DNA from 2 places in the Paenibacillus sp. Y568 genome. Region 1 is predicted to be linked to the other one. Evidence: predicted binding sites of a transcription regulator. Region 1 holds the regulator's gene; the other holds the start of a gene.

Region 1 (5,354 bases):
GCTTGGTATTTCGATGGTCTATGTCGTGAGAAGGAAAGTGAACCCGCACAGGACCTTGAGAGTCATACCTTTTACCGACAATTGGCTCTAGCCGTAGAAGATTGGATCGATATCTCAACACCGCGTAATGATGCAGATGATAATCCTCTGAAATCCATGGATTTCCCGCAATTCCTTGAGAATATTGAAGAACGGCTTCGAGAAATTATGCCACAATATGAGCCGCGTGAATCACAGAGCATGATGTTTGGTGAAGTGATGAATGCACTTGCGAATGATAAGCATCTTCTAATTGAAGCAGGGACGGGCACTGGGAAATCGTTAGGATACTTAATTCCTGCCATTTATCAGAGTGTGAAAAATGAGCAGAAAGTCATGGTAAGTACACACACCATTAACCTTCAGGAACAATTGAGGGAACGAGATATTCCATTACTGACTCAGGTCGTTCCTTTTCCATTTAAAGCGGCTATTTTCAAAGGGAGACAGCATTATTTGTGTTTGAGAAAATTTGAACATAAAATAAACAAGAGAGACTTCGCTAATCCTAAAGAAGATGTAATCTTAGCCGCACAGATGATTGTATGGTTAGCACAGACGGAGAACGGTGATGATGAAGAACTGAATCTTGGAGGGCGTGGCGGAGATTTCTGGGAAACCGTCTCTAGTGACTCTGATTCATGTCTTGGCCGTGCCTGCCCTTGGTTCCGTAAATGTTATTATCATCGTGCTAAGCATGAAGCGGGAATTGCTGATGTGGTTATTACGAACCACTCTAAGTTATTTACGGATGTTAAAGCTGGACATCAATTATTACCTGCTTATGAGCACTTAGTTATTGATGAAGCACATCATTTAGAAGACGTGGCAGGTAAGCATTTAGGTCTTCATATGAAATATTTCACCGTCGTCCATACACTTACAAGACTGTATAAAGATAATCGTAATGGACAATTTCCAGCGTTAATTCAACAACTTCGTTCTTCACATGATGAAAAGGCTTCGGATTGGATAACTTCCATCGATATATTGAGTGGCGAATTAATTGAAGTGAAGGAGCACTGGGACCGACTGAATGATATGTTGTTTGCTCTTCTTCCCGAGCGAAGTGATGCAGCTCCTGGTGAGACTGGACAATTCGTGCTTCGATTGCAACCTACAAAGAAACCAAAGGATTGGGAACTCTTGTCTGCAATTGAGAATCAAATATACGTAACGCTTGGAGAGGTCATTCGTAAATCGGAGAGAATGTTGAACGACATTAAAGAACTAGACGATTTCAACTCAGATAGTCTGATAACGGACATAAGCGGTCTGATTAAGGATTTATCGAGTGAACGCGAAGATCTTCACATGTTCATGGCGCTTAACGATTTAGGCAATGTTTACTGGATGGAGGCTAATGGACATTTCCGTAGCAAATCTCTACAATTGTATGCCGTGCCTGTCGATGTAAGCAAGCAGTTGAAGGAAGTGTTCTTCGATAAAAAGAAGAGTATTATTCTAACTTCAGCAACGTTATCTATCGAGAAATCCTTTCAGTATATGATTGAAAATCTAGGCTTACAAGAAGCATCAGATCAAGGTCGACTTGTAACAGTTCAGCTACCTTCGCCTTTTCGATATCGTGATCAGGCATTGCTCGTGATTCCACGTGACTTTCCAAGTGTTAAGGGAAGTGTAGGAGATGCTCTTTTTGTAGAGACGCTGGTGAAGTCGTTAGCTGACACAGCTATAGCTACGCATGGACGTATGTTAGTGTTATTCACATCCTATCGCATGCTTCGTCAAGTTTATGAACCATTACGTAATGAACTGTCTTCAAGTGATATAACGATACTCGGCCAAGGTGTTGATACTGGAAGTCGAAGCAAGTTGATTCGTCGTTTTCAAGACAGTAGTGCATCGGTACTGTTAGGAACAAGTAGCTTCTGGGAAGGTGTCGATATTCCCGGTGAAGCACTGACTTGTTTGGCCATTGTTCGACTACCATTTCAGCCACCGAACCATCCTTTGGTTGAAGCAAAGAGTGAACTTCTTAAGCAACAAAAGAAAAATCCATTCATGAAACTGTCGGTTCCGCAAGCGGTCATTCGGTTCAAACAAGGATTTGGTCGGTTAGTGCGTACTGCGAATGATAGGGGGATTGTAATCGTATATGATACGCGAGTAATCGAATCATATTACGGCAAACATTTCCTGTATTCATTACCTGGTCCTAAGATGGAGCATATGCCGACCAATCAAATGGTTCCACGGATTTCGGAGTGGTTAAGTGAAAGGGATCCTTCTTGAAGAAGGATCCTAAAGAGTTAATAATTAGGGGGAGCAAGAATGAAATCTGAAAAAATTTCAGAAGCTGTTGTACGCAGATTACCTGTATATCTGCGTTATCTTTCAGATCTTCAGAGACGTGAAGTAGCCACTGTCTCTTCACAGGAGTTAGGTCAAAAACTCGATTTGAATCCTGCACAAATTCGTAAAGATCTCGCTTATTTTGGAGACTTCGGACGTAAAGGTATAGGATATGACGTGGCCTATTTGATTGAGAAGATTGGTCATATCCTGAATCTCGATCAACAAATCAATGTGGTTCTAATAGGTGCAGGTAATCTTGGTCATGCTTTATCCAATTACAATGCTTATCTAAAGGAAAATTTAAAGATTATCGCTGTTTTTGATTCGTATGCTCCCAAGGTAGGTTCCGTTATTAATACGTTAAAGGTCCAACCTATGGAGGATCTAGTGGATACCATTAAGCAACAAAATATAAGAATAGGTATTATTACGGTTCCAGAAACAGAAGCACAGCATGTTGCAGATAAGTTAATAGAAGCTGGGATTAAGGCGATTTTGAATTTTGCACCTGTTGTGTTGAAAGCTCCAGCGGATGTTCGTATTCATGCAGCTGATTTCACAACGGATATGCTTAGTCTTGCTTATTATTTGGATAATGGAAAGGAAGAATCACATGACAGTGAACAATCAAACACAGAAATGGATCATTAAGAATGGTACGTTTGCTGTTCTGAATAATGAACAATCCGTTGTAAAGGGCTATATGCTTATTGAAGATGACCTTATAACGTATATTGGCGAGGACAAACCAGCTGATTCTGATCATATCCCCGTCGTTGATGGTACGCATCTTCTATTTTTACCTGGACTTGTGAATACACATGGACATGCGGCGATGTCATTACTAAGAGGTTATGGTGATGATTTAGCTCTCCAAGTGTGGTTGCAGGAAAAAATGTGGCCAATGGAGGAGAAGTTTACCTCAAAAGATGTTTATTGGGGATCATCGCTCTCTGTATTGGAAATGTTAAAAGGTGGAACAACTACTTTTCTAGACATGTATGATCATATGGATCAAGTCGCTAAAGTAGTGCAAGAATCGGGTATTCGTGCGGTACTAACAAGAGGTGTTATTGGGTTCTGTTCAGAAGAAATGCAACAACATAAACTTCAAGAAGCGATTGCCTTTGCAAAAGATTGGAACGGTCAAGCAGAAGGACGTATTACTACGATGATGTCCCCGCACGCGCCTTACACATGTCCTCCATCCTTTTTTGAGAAGTTTGTACAGGCAGCGCATGATCTAGATCTTCCGATGCATACACACATGTCTGAGACGCTGAGTGAAGTGGCACAGAATGTGACTGATTATGGTCTTAGACCTGTTCAACATTTAGAGAAACTCGGCATGTTCACACGTCCATCTCTTGTCGCTCATGGTGTACATTTGACAGATGAAGAAATTGACATATTAGCTGCCCATCAAGTGGGCGTGTCACATAACCCAGGAAGCAACTTGAAGCTAGCAAGTGGTATTGCACGGGTCACAGATCTATTGAAGGCAGGCGTAACTGTATCCTTAGGAACAGATGGTCCAGCGAGCAATAACAATTTAGATATGTTTGAAGAAATGCGTCTAGCAGCGCTTATTCACAAAGGTATTTCAGGAGATCCAACAGCAATTCCTGCTGCTGAAGCACTTCGAATGGGTACTAGTTATGGAGCCAAATCTCTATTTCTAGAAAACATAGGTAGATTGGCACCAGGTATGAAAGCAGACTTTATCGCATTAAATACCGATCAGGCTCATTTCCTACCACATACAGACTTCATCTCACATTCCATTTACTCTGCAAGTAGTAAAGATGTAGAGCATGTGTGGGTTAACGGCAAACAAGTTGTAAAGAATGGGGCTTGTCTTACTATGGATGAAGAGCGGATTCATCGTGAAGCTCAGTCATCTTTTGAAGGCTTATTAAACCGCTAAGATGATAGGCTATTCCTGATGAAAGGAAGTTCAGGTTGAAGAAGAACAAGAAGAGATGGATTTTACTAGGAATTGCAATCTGTGTGGTTGTATTGTTTGGACTCTATCGTTATTACATATATGTTATGAAGGACCAATGGAGCCAGGAAGACATCGCTATTACAGCAGCAAAGAAACAAACCGAATTAGTGAAAGTCACAAAAACGGACAAATCGGTGTGGGATAATGTAGTCTGGGTCATCGAAGGTAAAAATAAGGATGATCAAGCTCTTATCGTGTGGGTTCCATTCACAGATGAGTACAACGTAGACGAAACATCTGGGTCTGTGCATAGCGAATTTATAAAGGATGGATTATCTGAAAGACAGATTACTGCTATTATTCAGAGTGATCTTCCAAACATTGATGAGATTCGTTTACAGCTCGGGTTGTTTCATGGGACCCCTGTGTGGCAACTCTTTTACAAAGAGAAAGATCATTACTACTATCGATTCTATAGATTCAGTGATGGAACACAATTAGGAGAACAATATACATTACCCAATCGATAAAAATGACGATTCACCAAATAAAAGCTGACGAAATTATTCTATAAAGAATGATTCTTTCGTCAGTTTTTTTTGAATATTCACATAGAATTTTAAATATATCCATAATTTTTCGACGAAATAGTATATTCAATGTGATATACTAATTTGTGTACTAGCGGTATACGTAATTGTATATCAATTCAATTAAATCATAAGTAATTTAGACATCTATGGATATTGAAGGAGGCTGTTATATGAAGTTAAGAGTAATGCCAATTGCATTGACAGTTGTTATCGCAAGTTCGCTTTTGTTTGGCGGATGGTTTGTTCATAAACAAGTTACTCTTCAGAGTCCTCTACAAAAAATAGTGACAGATTATGACGGAGTGAATAATGCTCAATTAGATATTACCCGCGATGAGGTCGTAGTGAAACTAGATATTAAACCAGGAACTCGGTTACCAGGATTAGTTCATGAATTAATGACTGAAGGCAAATCTATCGTTGGTAAACGGTCACTTCAATTGGATGTTGTTGAT
Region 2 (5,354 bases), 200 kb from region 1:
GTACAATAACACACATGAGCTTTTGAAAGAAATGGAGATGGATCAAATGGAAATGACAACACAATATTATTCTGTTGGTTCGCTAGATGAGTGTTTAGTACAGGTAGGTCGAGTTGTTATTATTGAAGGTCAGGAGATTGCTATATTCCGGACTTCGGATGGGAACATTTACGCATTGGCAAATAAATCTCCACATCCTAAGGGCGGACCATTAGCGGAAGGAATTATATCGGGTCATTATATATATGACCCTTTGTATGACTGGAAGATTGACCTAACGACTGGAGCTGTGCAAGCTCCAGACTCTGGGCAAGTTGTGACCTATCCTGTTATTGTAAATAATAGAGATATTCAAATTGGATTTTATAAGTAACTACTATAGACATTAGATATACCAGGAGGTGGTCCACATATATACACAAAGTGTAGAGACCATGGTGGAGACAGCGGTTAAGAAAAAAGAAAAGATGAATGAAAGTTTAGTTCGTTATATAATAGCTGCTGCATTAGCTGGCGCCTATGTGGGAATAGGGATTATCCTTATTTTCTCATTAGGTGCCCCACTAGCTGCAATAAAGTCTCCATTCCAATCACTCATTATGGGAGGCTCGTTCGGAATTGCACTGACTTTGGTCATCTTTGCGGGTTCAGAGTTATTTACTGGGAATAATATGCTCTTTACGATGAGTACATTAGCAGGGAAGACAACGGTGAAGGATACCCTTAAGAACTGGAGCATCGTATTTATAGGTAATTTACTAGGTGCTTTGGTACTTTGTTTATTGGTTTTAGGAGCCGGCCTATTTAAAGATATCCCTGCGGAACACCTTATTTTTACAGCTGTAGCTAAAAAGATGAATCTCCCCGTCATGGAGTTATTTTTCCGAGGAATTCTTTGTAACTGGCTAGTATGTCTAGCTATCTGGATGTCGATGCGAGCAAAAGAGGAAGTCGCTAAATTAATTCTCATCTGGTGGTGTCTATTTGCCTTTATCGCAAGTGGTTATGAGCATAGCGTGGCTAATATGACGTTATTGAGTATAGCTACTTTATTACCGAATCATCCTGAAACAATATCTATAGCTGGATGGTTACATAATATGATCCCGGTTACTTTAGGAAATATTGTTGGTGGTGGACTGTTCGTGGGCATGGCTTATTGGTTCATTTCACCTGTTCGGAATAAAAAGAAATAATATTATTAAGCAAGTGGTCTAATTATATTAGATATCACAAAAACGACAGTCGAAGGGAGTCTTAATTGCTCCGTATCGGTTGTCGTTTTTGTTATGATGGTTATCTATCTGAAGTGTTCTTATGAAGAAAGAAAGTCCTTACTCCACAAGAGGTTTCTTGTAGAGGAAGGACTTTCTTTAACATGAGAACTAAATCCGGCAAATTTCGTCTGGACATAGCTCACAGTGGCAAATTTCTTGAAGCATAGAAAGATTCTTAATAACAATCATGCCGCTGTCATATTCGATCGCATCTTTTTTACGCAGATCGCTTAGCATCCGATTGACACTCTCACGAGTGGCACCAATCATATTGGAAAGATCGGTATGGGTAATTTTCTTGTTGATAATAACATTATCCCCTTGTTCTTCTCCGTAAGTGTTACCAAGTCGGATAAGGGTAGAGCAGAGAGCTCCTGGTTTACCGTATAGCATTAAATCACGGAATTTCGTTTGTGTTAAACGATGATGAATCCCCATCCACTTCATGAAATCAATAGCGAATTCACAATGCTGACAGATTAGTATTTCTAAATCTTTATGTTCAATAACACCGATCTCACTCTCTTCAAGTACTTCAGCGTTAAAGCTGTGTTTGGTGCTAAAGAATGGATCAGCCTGACCTACCATATCGCCTGCTTGATACATATATAGGATAAGTTCTTTACCTTCGTCAGTAGATTTAGTTAATTTGATGCGGCCACGTTTAATGTAATAGAGCTTATCCGAGAAATCACCTTCCCAGAAAAGATGAGATCCTTCAGGAACGATGCGGTCTTTCATACTAACTAATAGACGATTAAAATTCGATTCGGAAAAGCAGCTCGTATTTCCATGGGCTTCGATAACATTAAGATGTTCTTTCATATTCGTTATCCCCTTGTCTTTAATTTTCAGTAAATTTTAAACTAATTATACCGTTAAAAATCACATTTGTGGGAGTATTAAAGCATTAAAAAGTGGCGAATTTAAAAACTTTGTGATAAATTTCACTTTTTGAAGCTTATTTTATGATGAAACATAGAAGAGATGCCTGATTTATCTAGGCTTAAATTGTTTAAATAGTAGAAGGAACAAATAAAAACCAATAAATACATAAAGATGAATAATAAGTTATAAATATAAATGTAAGCGTTTTTGAAAACAAATCAAATAAAAATTAAAGATTGTGAAAGTTTTCACTATGAATCATTCGACAGTTATGTTATGATGAATTCAAGAAATAGATAAACAAATTTTTCAGGGGAGCTGAGAGAAATGGCAGTTAAAAATGAAGTAGTCCAAGATAAGAAACAAGGAACAGAGGAATACATTCAGTCCTTGATTGACAAAGCTAATGTCGCTCAAGCAGCATTCATGGAAATGGATCAAGAACAGATTGATAAAATTGTTCAGGCTATGGCTATTGCGGGTTCAGACCAACATATGTATCTTGCAAAATTAGCAGTGGAAGAAACAGGTAGAGGTGTTTATGAAGACAAGATCATTAAGAATATGTTCGCAACAGAATATGTTTACCACGGAATAAAGAATGAAAAAACAGTGGGCGTTATCGAAGATAATGCATATGAAAGTTTCCAAAAAATTGCTGAGCCAGTCGGAACGATCATGGGTATCACTCCTGTAACTAATCCAACTTCAACAACGATGTTTAAAGCTCTCATCTCTATTAAGACTCGTAACCCAATTATCTTTGGTTTTCATCCATCCGCTCAAAAGTGTAGTAGTGAAGCAGCAAGAATCCTTGTAGAAGCTGCAGTGAAAGCCGGAGCTCCTGCTAACTGTATTCAATGGATTGAAGAACCTACAATGGACAAAACAAACATCCTAATGAATCATCCTGGTGTTTCAATGATCTTAGCAACCGGTGGTTCAGCAATGGTTAAAGCAGCTTATAGTTGCGGTAAGCCAGCACTTGGTGTAGGACCTGGTAATGTTCCTTGCTTTATCGAAAAGAGTGCTGATATCGATCAAGCGGTAACGGATCTTATTCTTTCTAAATCATTCGATAATGGTATGATTTGTGCTTCTGAACAGGCTGTTATAATAGAAGAACCTATTTTCGATCAAGTGAAGAAAAAGATGATCGCTAATAATTGTTACTTTTTAAATAAAGAAGAAGTTGTGAAGTTAACTGCAGGTGCAATGATCACAGAGAAATGTGCTGTTAACCCAGTAATTGTTGGTCAATCTGCAGTGAAGATTGCTGAAATGTCTGGCATTCAAGTTCCAGCTGGAACGAAGATTCTGGTTGCTGAAATTGAAGGTGTGGGTACTAAGTATCCATTGTCTGCTGAAAAATTAAGTCCAGTACTTGCTTGCTATAAAGTGAAGAATGCTGAACAAGGAATTGCACGTGCAGCTGAAATCGTTGAATTTGGCGGCATGGGACATTCATCTGTTATTCATTCTAATAATGAAGAAGTTATTATGAAGTTCTCGGCTCGCTTGCAAACATGCCGGATCCTAGTCAACTCACCTTCGACACATGGAGCAATTGGTGATCTTTATAATACAAATTTAGCATCATTGACATTAGGTTGTGGATCTTACGGTAAAAACTCGGTTTCATCTAACGTAGGAGCACTTAATTTGATCAATGTGAAAAGGGTGGCTCGTCGTACTGTGAATATGCAATGGTTCAAAATTCCGAACAAGGTCTATTTTGAAAAAGGTTCAACTCAGTATCTTGCCCAAATGCCTGATATCACTCGTGTAGCTATTATCACTGACCCTATGATGGTAAAACTAGGCTATGTTGAGAAAGTTGAACACTACCTTCGTCAACGTCGAGTTCCTGTTGCTATTGAAGTGTTCTCAGAAGTAGAACCAGATCCATCTACAGATACAGTAAGTCGTGGTACAGCTATGATGAATAGATTTAATCCTGACTGTATTATTGCACTTGGTGGTGGTTCACCGATGGATGCTGCCAAAGCAATGTGGTTATTTTATGAATACCCAGATGCTGATTTCAACGGTTTGAAACAAAAATTCTTGGATATTCGCAAACGTATATATAAATATCCATCACTAGGCAAAAAAGCGAAGTTTGTAGCTATCCCAACAACATCAGGTACGGGTTCTGAAGTTACATCTTTTGCAGTTATCACAGATAAGAATAATGGACATACGAAATATCCTTTAGCAGATTATGAGTTAACTCCAGATGTTGCTATCGTAGATCCTGAGTTTGTTTACTCTCTACCTCGCGTTGCTGTAGCAGATACAGGTATGGATGTACTAACACATGCGATTGAAGCTTATGTATCCGTTATGGCTAACGATTATACGGATGGTCTTGCGATCAAAGCGATCCAATTGGTATTTCAATATCTTGAGAAGTCAGCATTGGAAGGCGACAAATTGGCTCGTGAGAAAATGCATAACGCATCGACGATTGCAGGGATGGCCTTCGCTAACGCGTTCTTAGGAATTAACCACAGCTTAGCTCATAAGTGGGGTGGTAAATACCACACAGCACATGGTCGTACGAATGCAATTCTATTGCCTCACGTTATTCGTTACAATGCGAAAAAACCAACGAAGTTCGCTTCGTTCCCTAAATATTCACACTTTGTAGCTGACGAACGTTATGCTGAAATTGCTCGTATCCTAGGATTACCTGCACGCACAACAGAAGAAGGCGTAAATAGCTTAATTAATGCAATCCGTAAAATGAATAAAACATTGGGAATCGAAGAATCATTCCAACAACTAGGATTCGATCCTAAGGAATTCGAATCAGGTGTTGACTACTTAGCAGATCGTGCATTCGAAGACCAATGTACAACAGCGAACCCTAAACTACCATTAGTAACTGAACTTGCAGATGTATATAGAGATGCATTCTACGGTAGATTTGAATAAGAGGAACCTGCTCTAAACCAACGTGACAAATATCACCTCCAAAGTGATATTTGTCACAGTTATTTTCCAAGATTTGAAGTATAATTGGTTATGGATAGAGTTCCTAGGGTAATAGTAGATACAGGGATTTCGTTTCATGTGGCAACGACGCGATAATAAATGTGAAAAAAGTTACAATGTCGAATTTATTCTAGGATCCAAGAGATTTGAGATAACCTTCAAGCTCACTTCTCTAAATAAAATAAAAAT

What was found. Region 1 encodes Rex, which represses fermentation and respiration genes when NADH is low (regulators of the CRP and FNR family bind a similar motif). Its sites were predicted from a motif close to TTGTGAAATATTTCACAA; they were not measured.
Region 2: adhE (bifunctional acetaldehyde-CoA/alcohol dehydrogenase) is a predicted target of Rex. The motif match lies at 2,402-2,419, and genes of this name have one in related genera.

Annotation. Positions count from the first base shown of each region.
Region 1 is NZ_JCAIUM010000001.1:88,781-94,134, reverse strand. It holds gene dinG (ATP-dependent DNA helicase DinG) at 1-2,295, shown strand, start outside; gene AC1D7X_RS00390 (redox-sensing transcriptional repressor Rex) at 2,335-3,009, shown strand; gene AC1D7X_RS00385 (amidohydrolase) at 2,972-4,285, shown strand; gene AC1D7X_RS00380 (cell wall elongation regulator TseB-like domain-containing protein) at 4,321-4,836, shown strand; gene AC1D7X_RS00375 (hypothetical protein) at 5,070-5,354, shown strand, end outside.
Region 2 is NZ_JCAIUM010000001.1:286,121-291,474, reverse strand. It holds gene nirB (nitrite reductase large subunit NirB) at 1-9, shown strand, start outside; gene nirD (nitrite reductase small subunit NirD) at 47-373, shown strand; gene AC1D7X_RS01450 (formate/nitrite transporter family protein) at 411-1,196, shown strand; gene AC1D7X_RS01445 (Crp/Fnr family transcriptional regulator) at 1,386-2,102, opposite strand; gene adhE (bifunctional acetaldehyde-CoA/alcohol dehydrogenase) at 2,493-5,105, shown strand.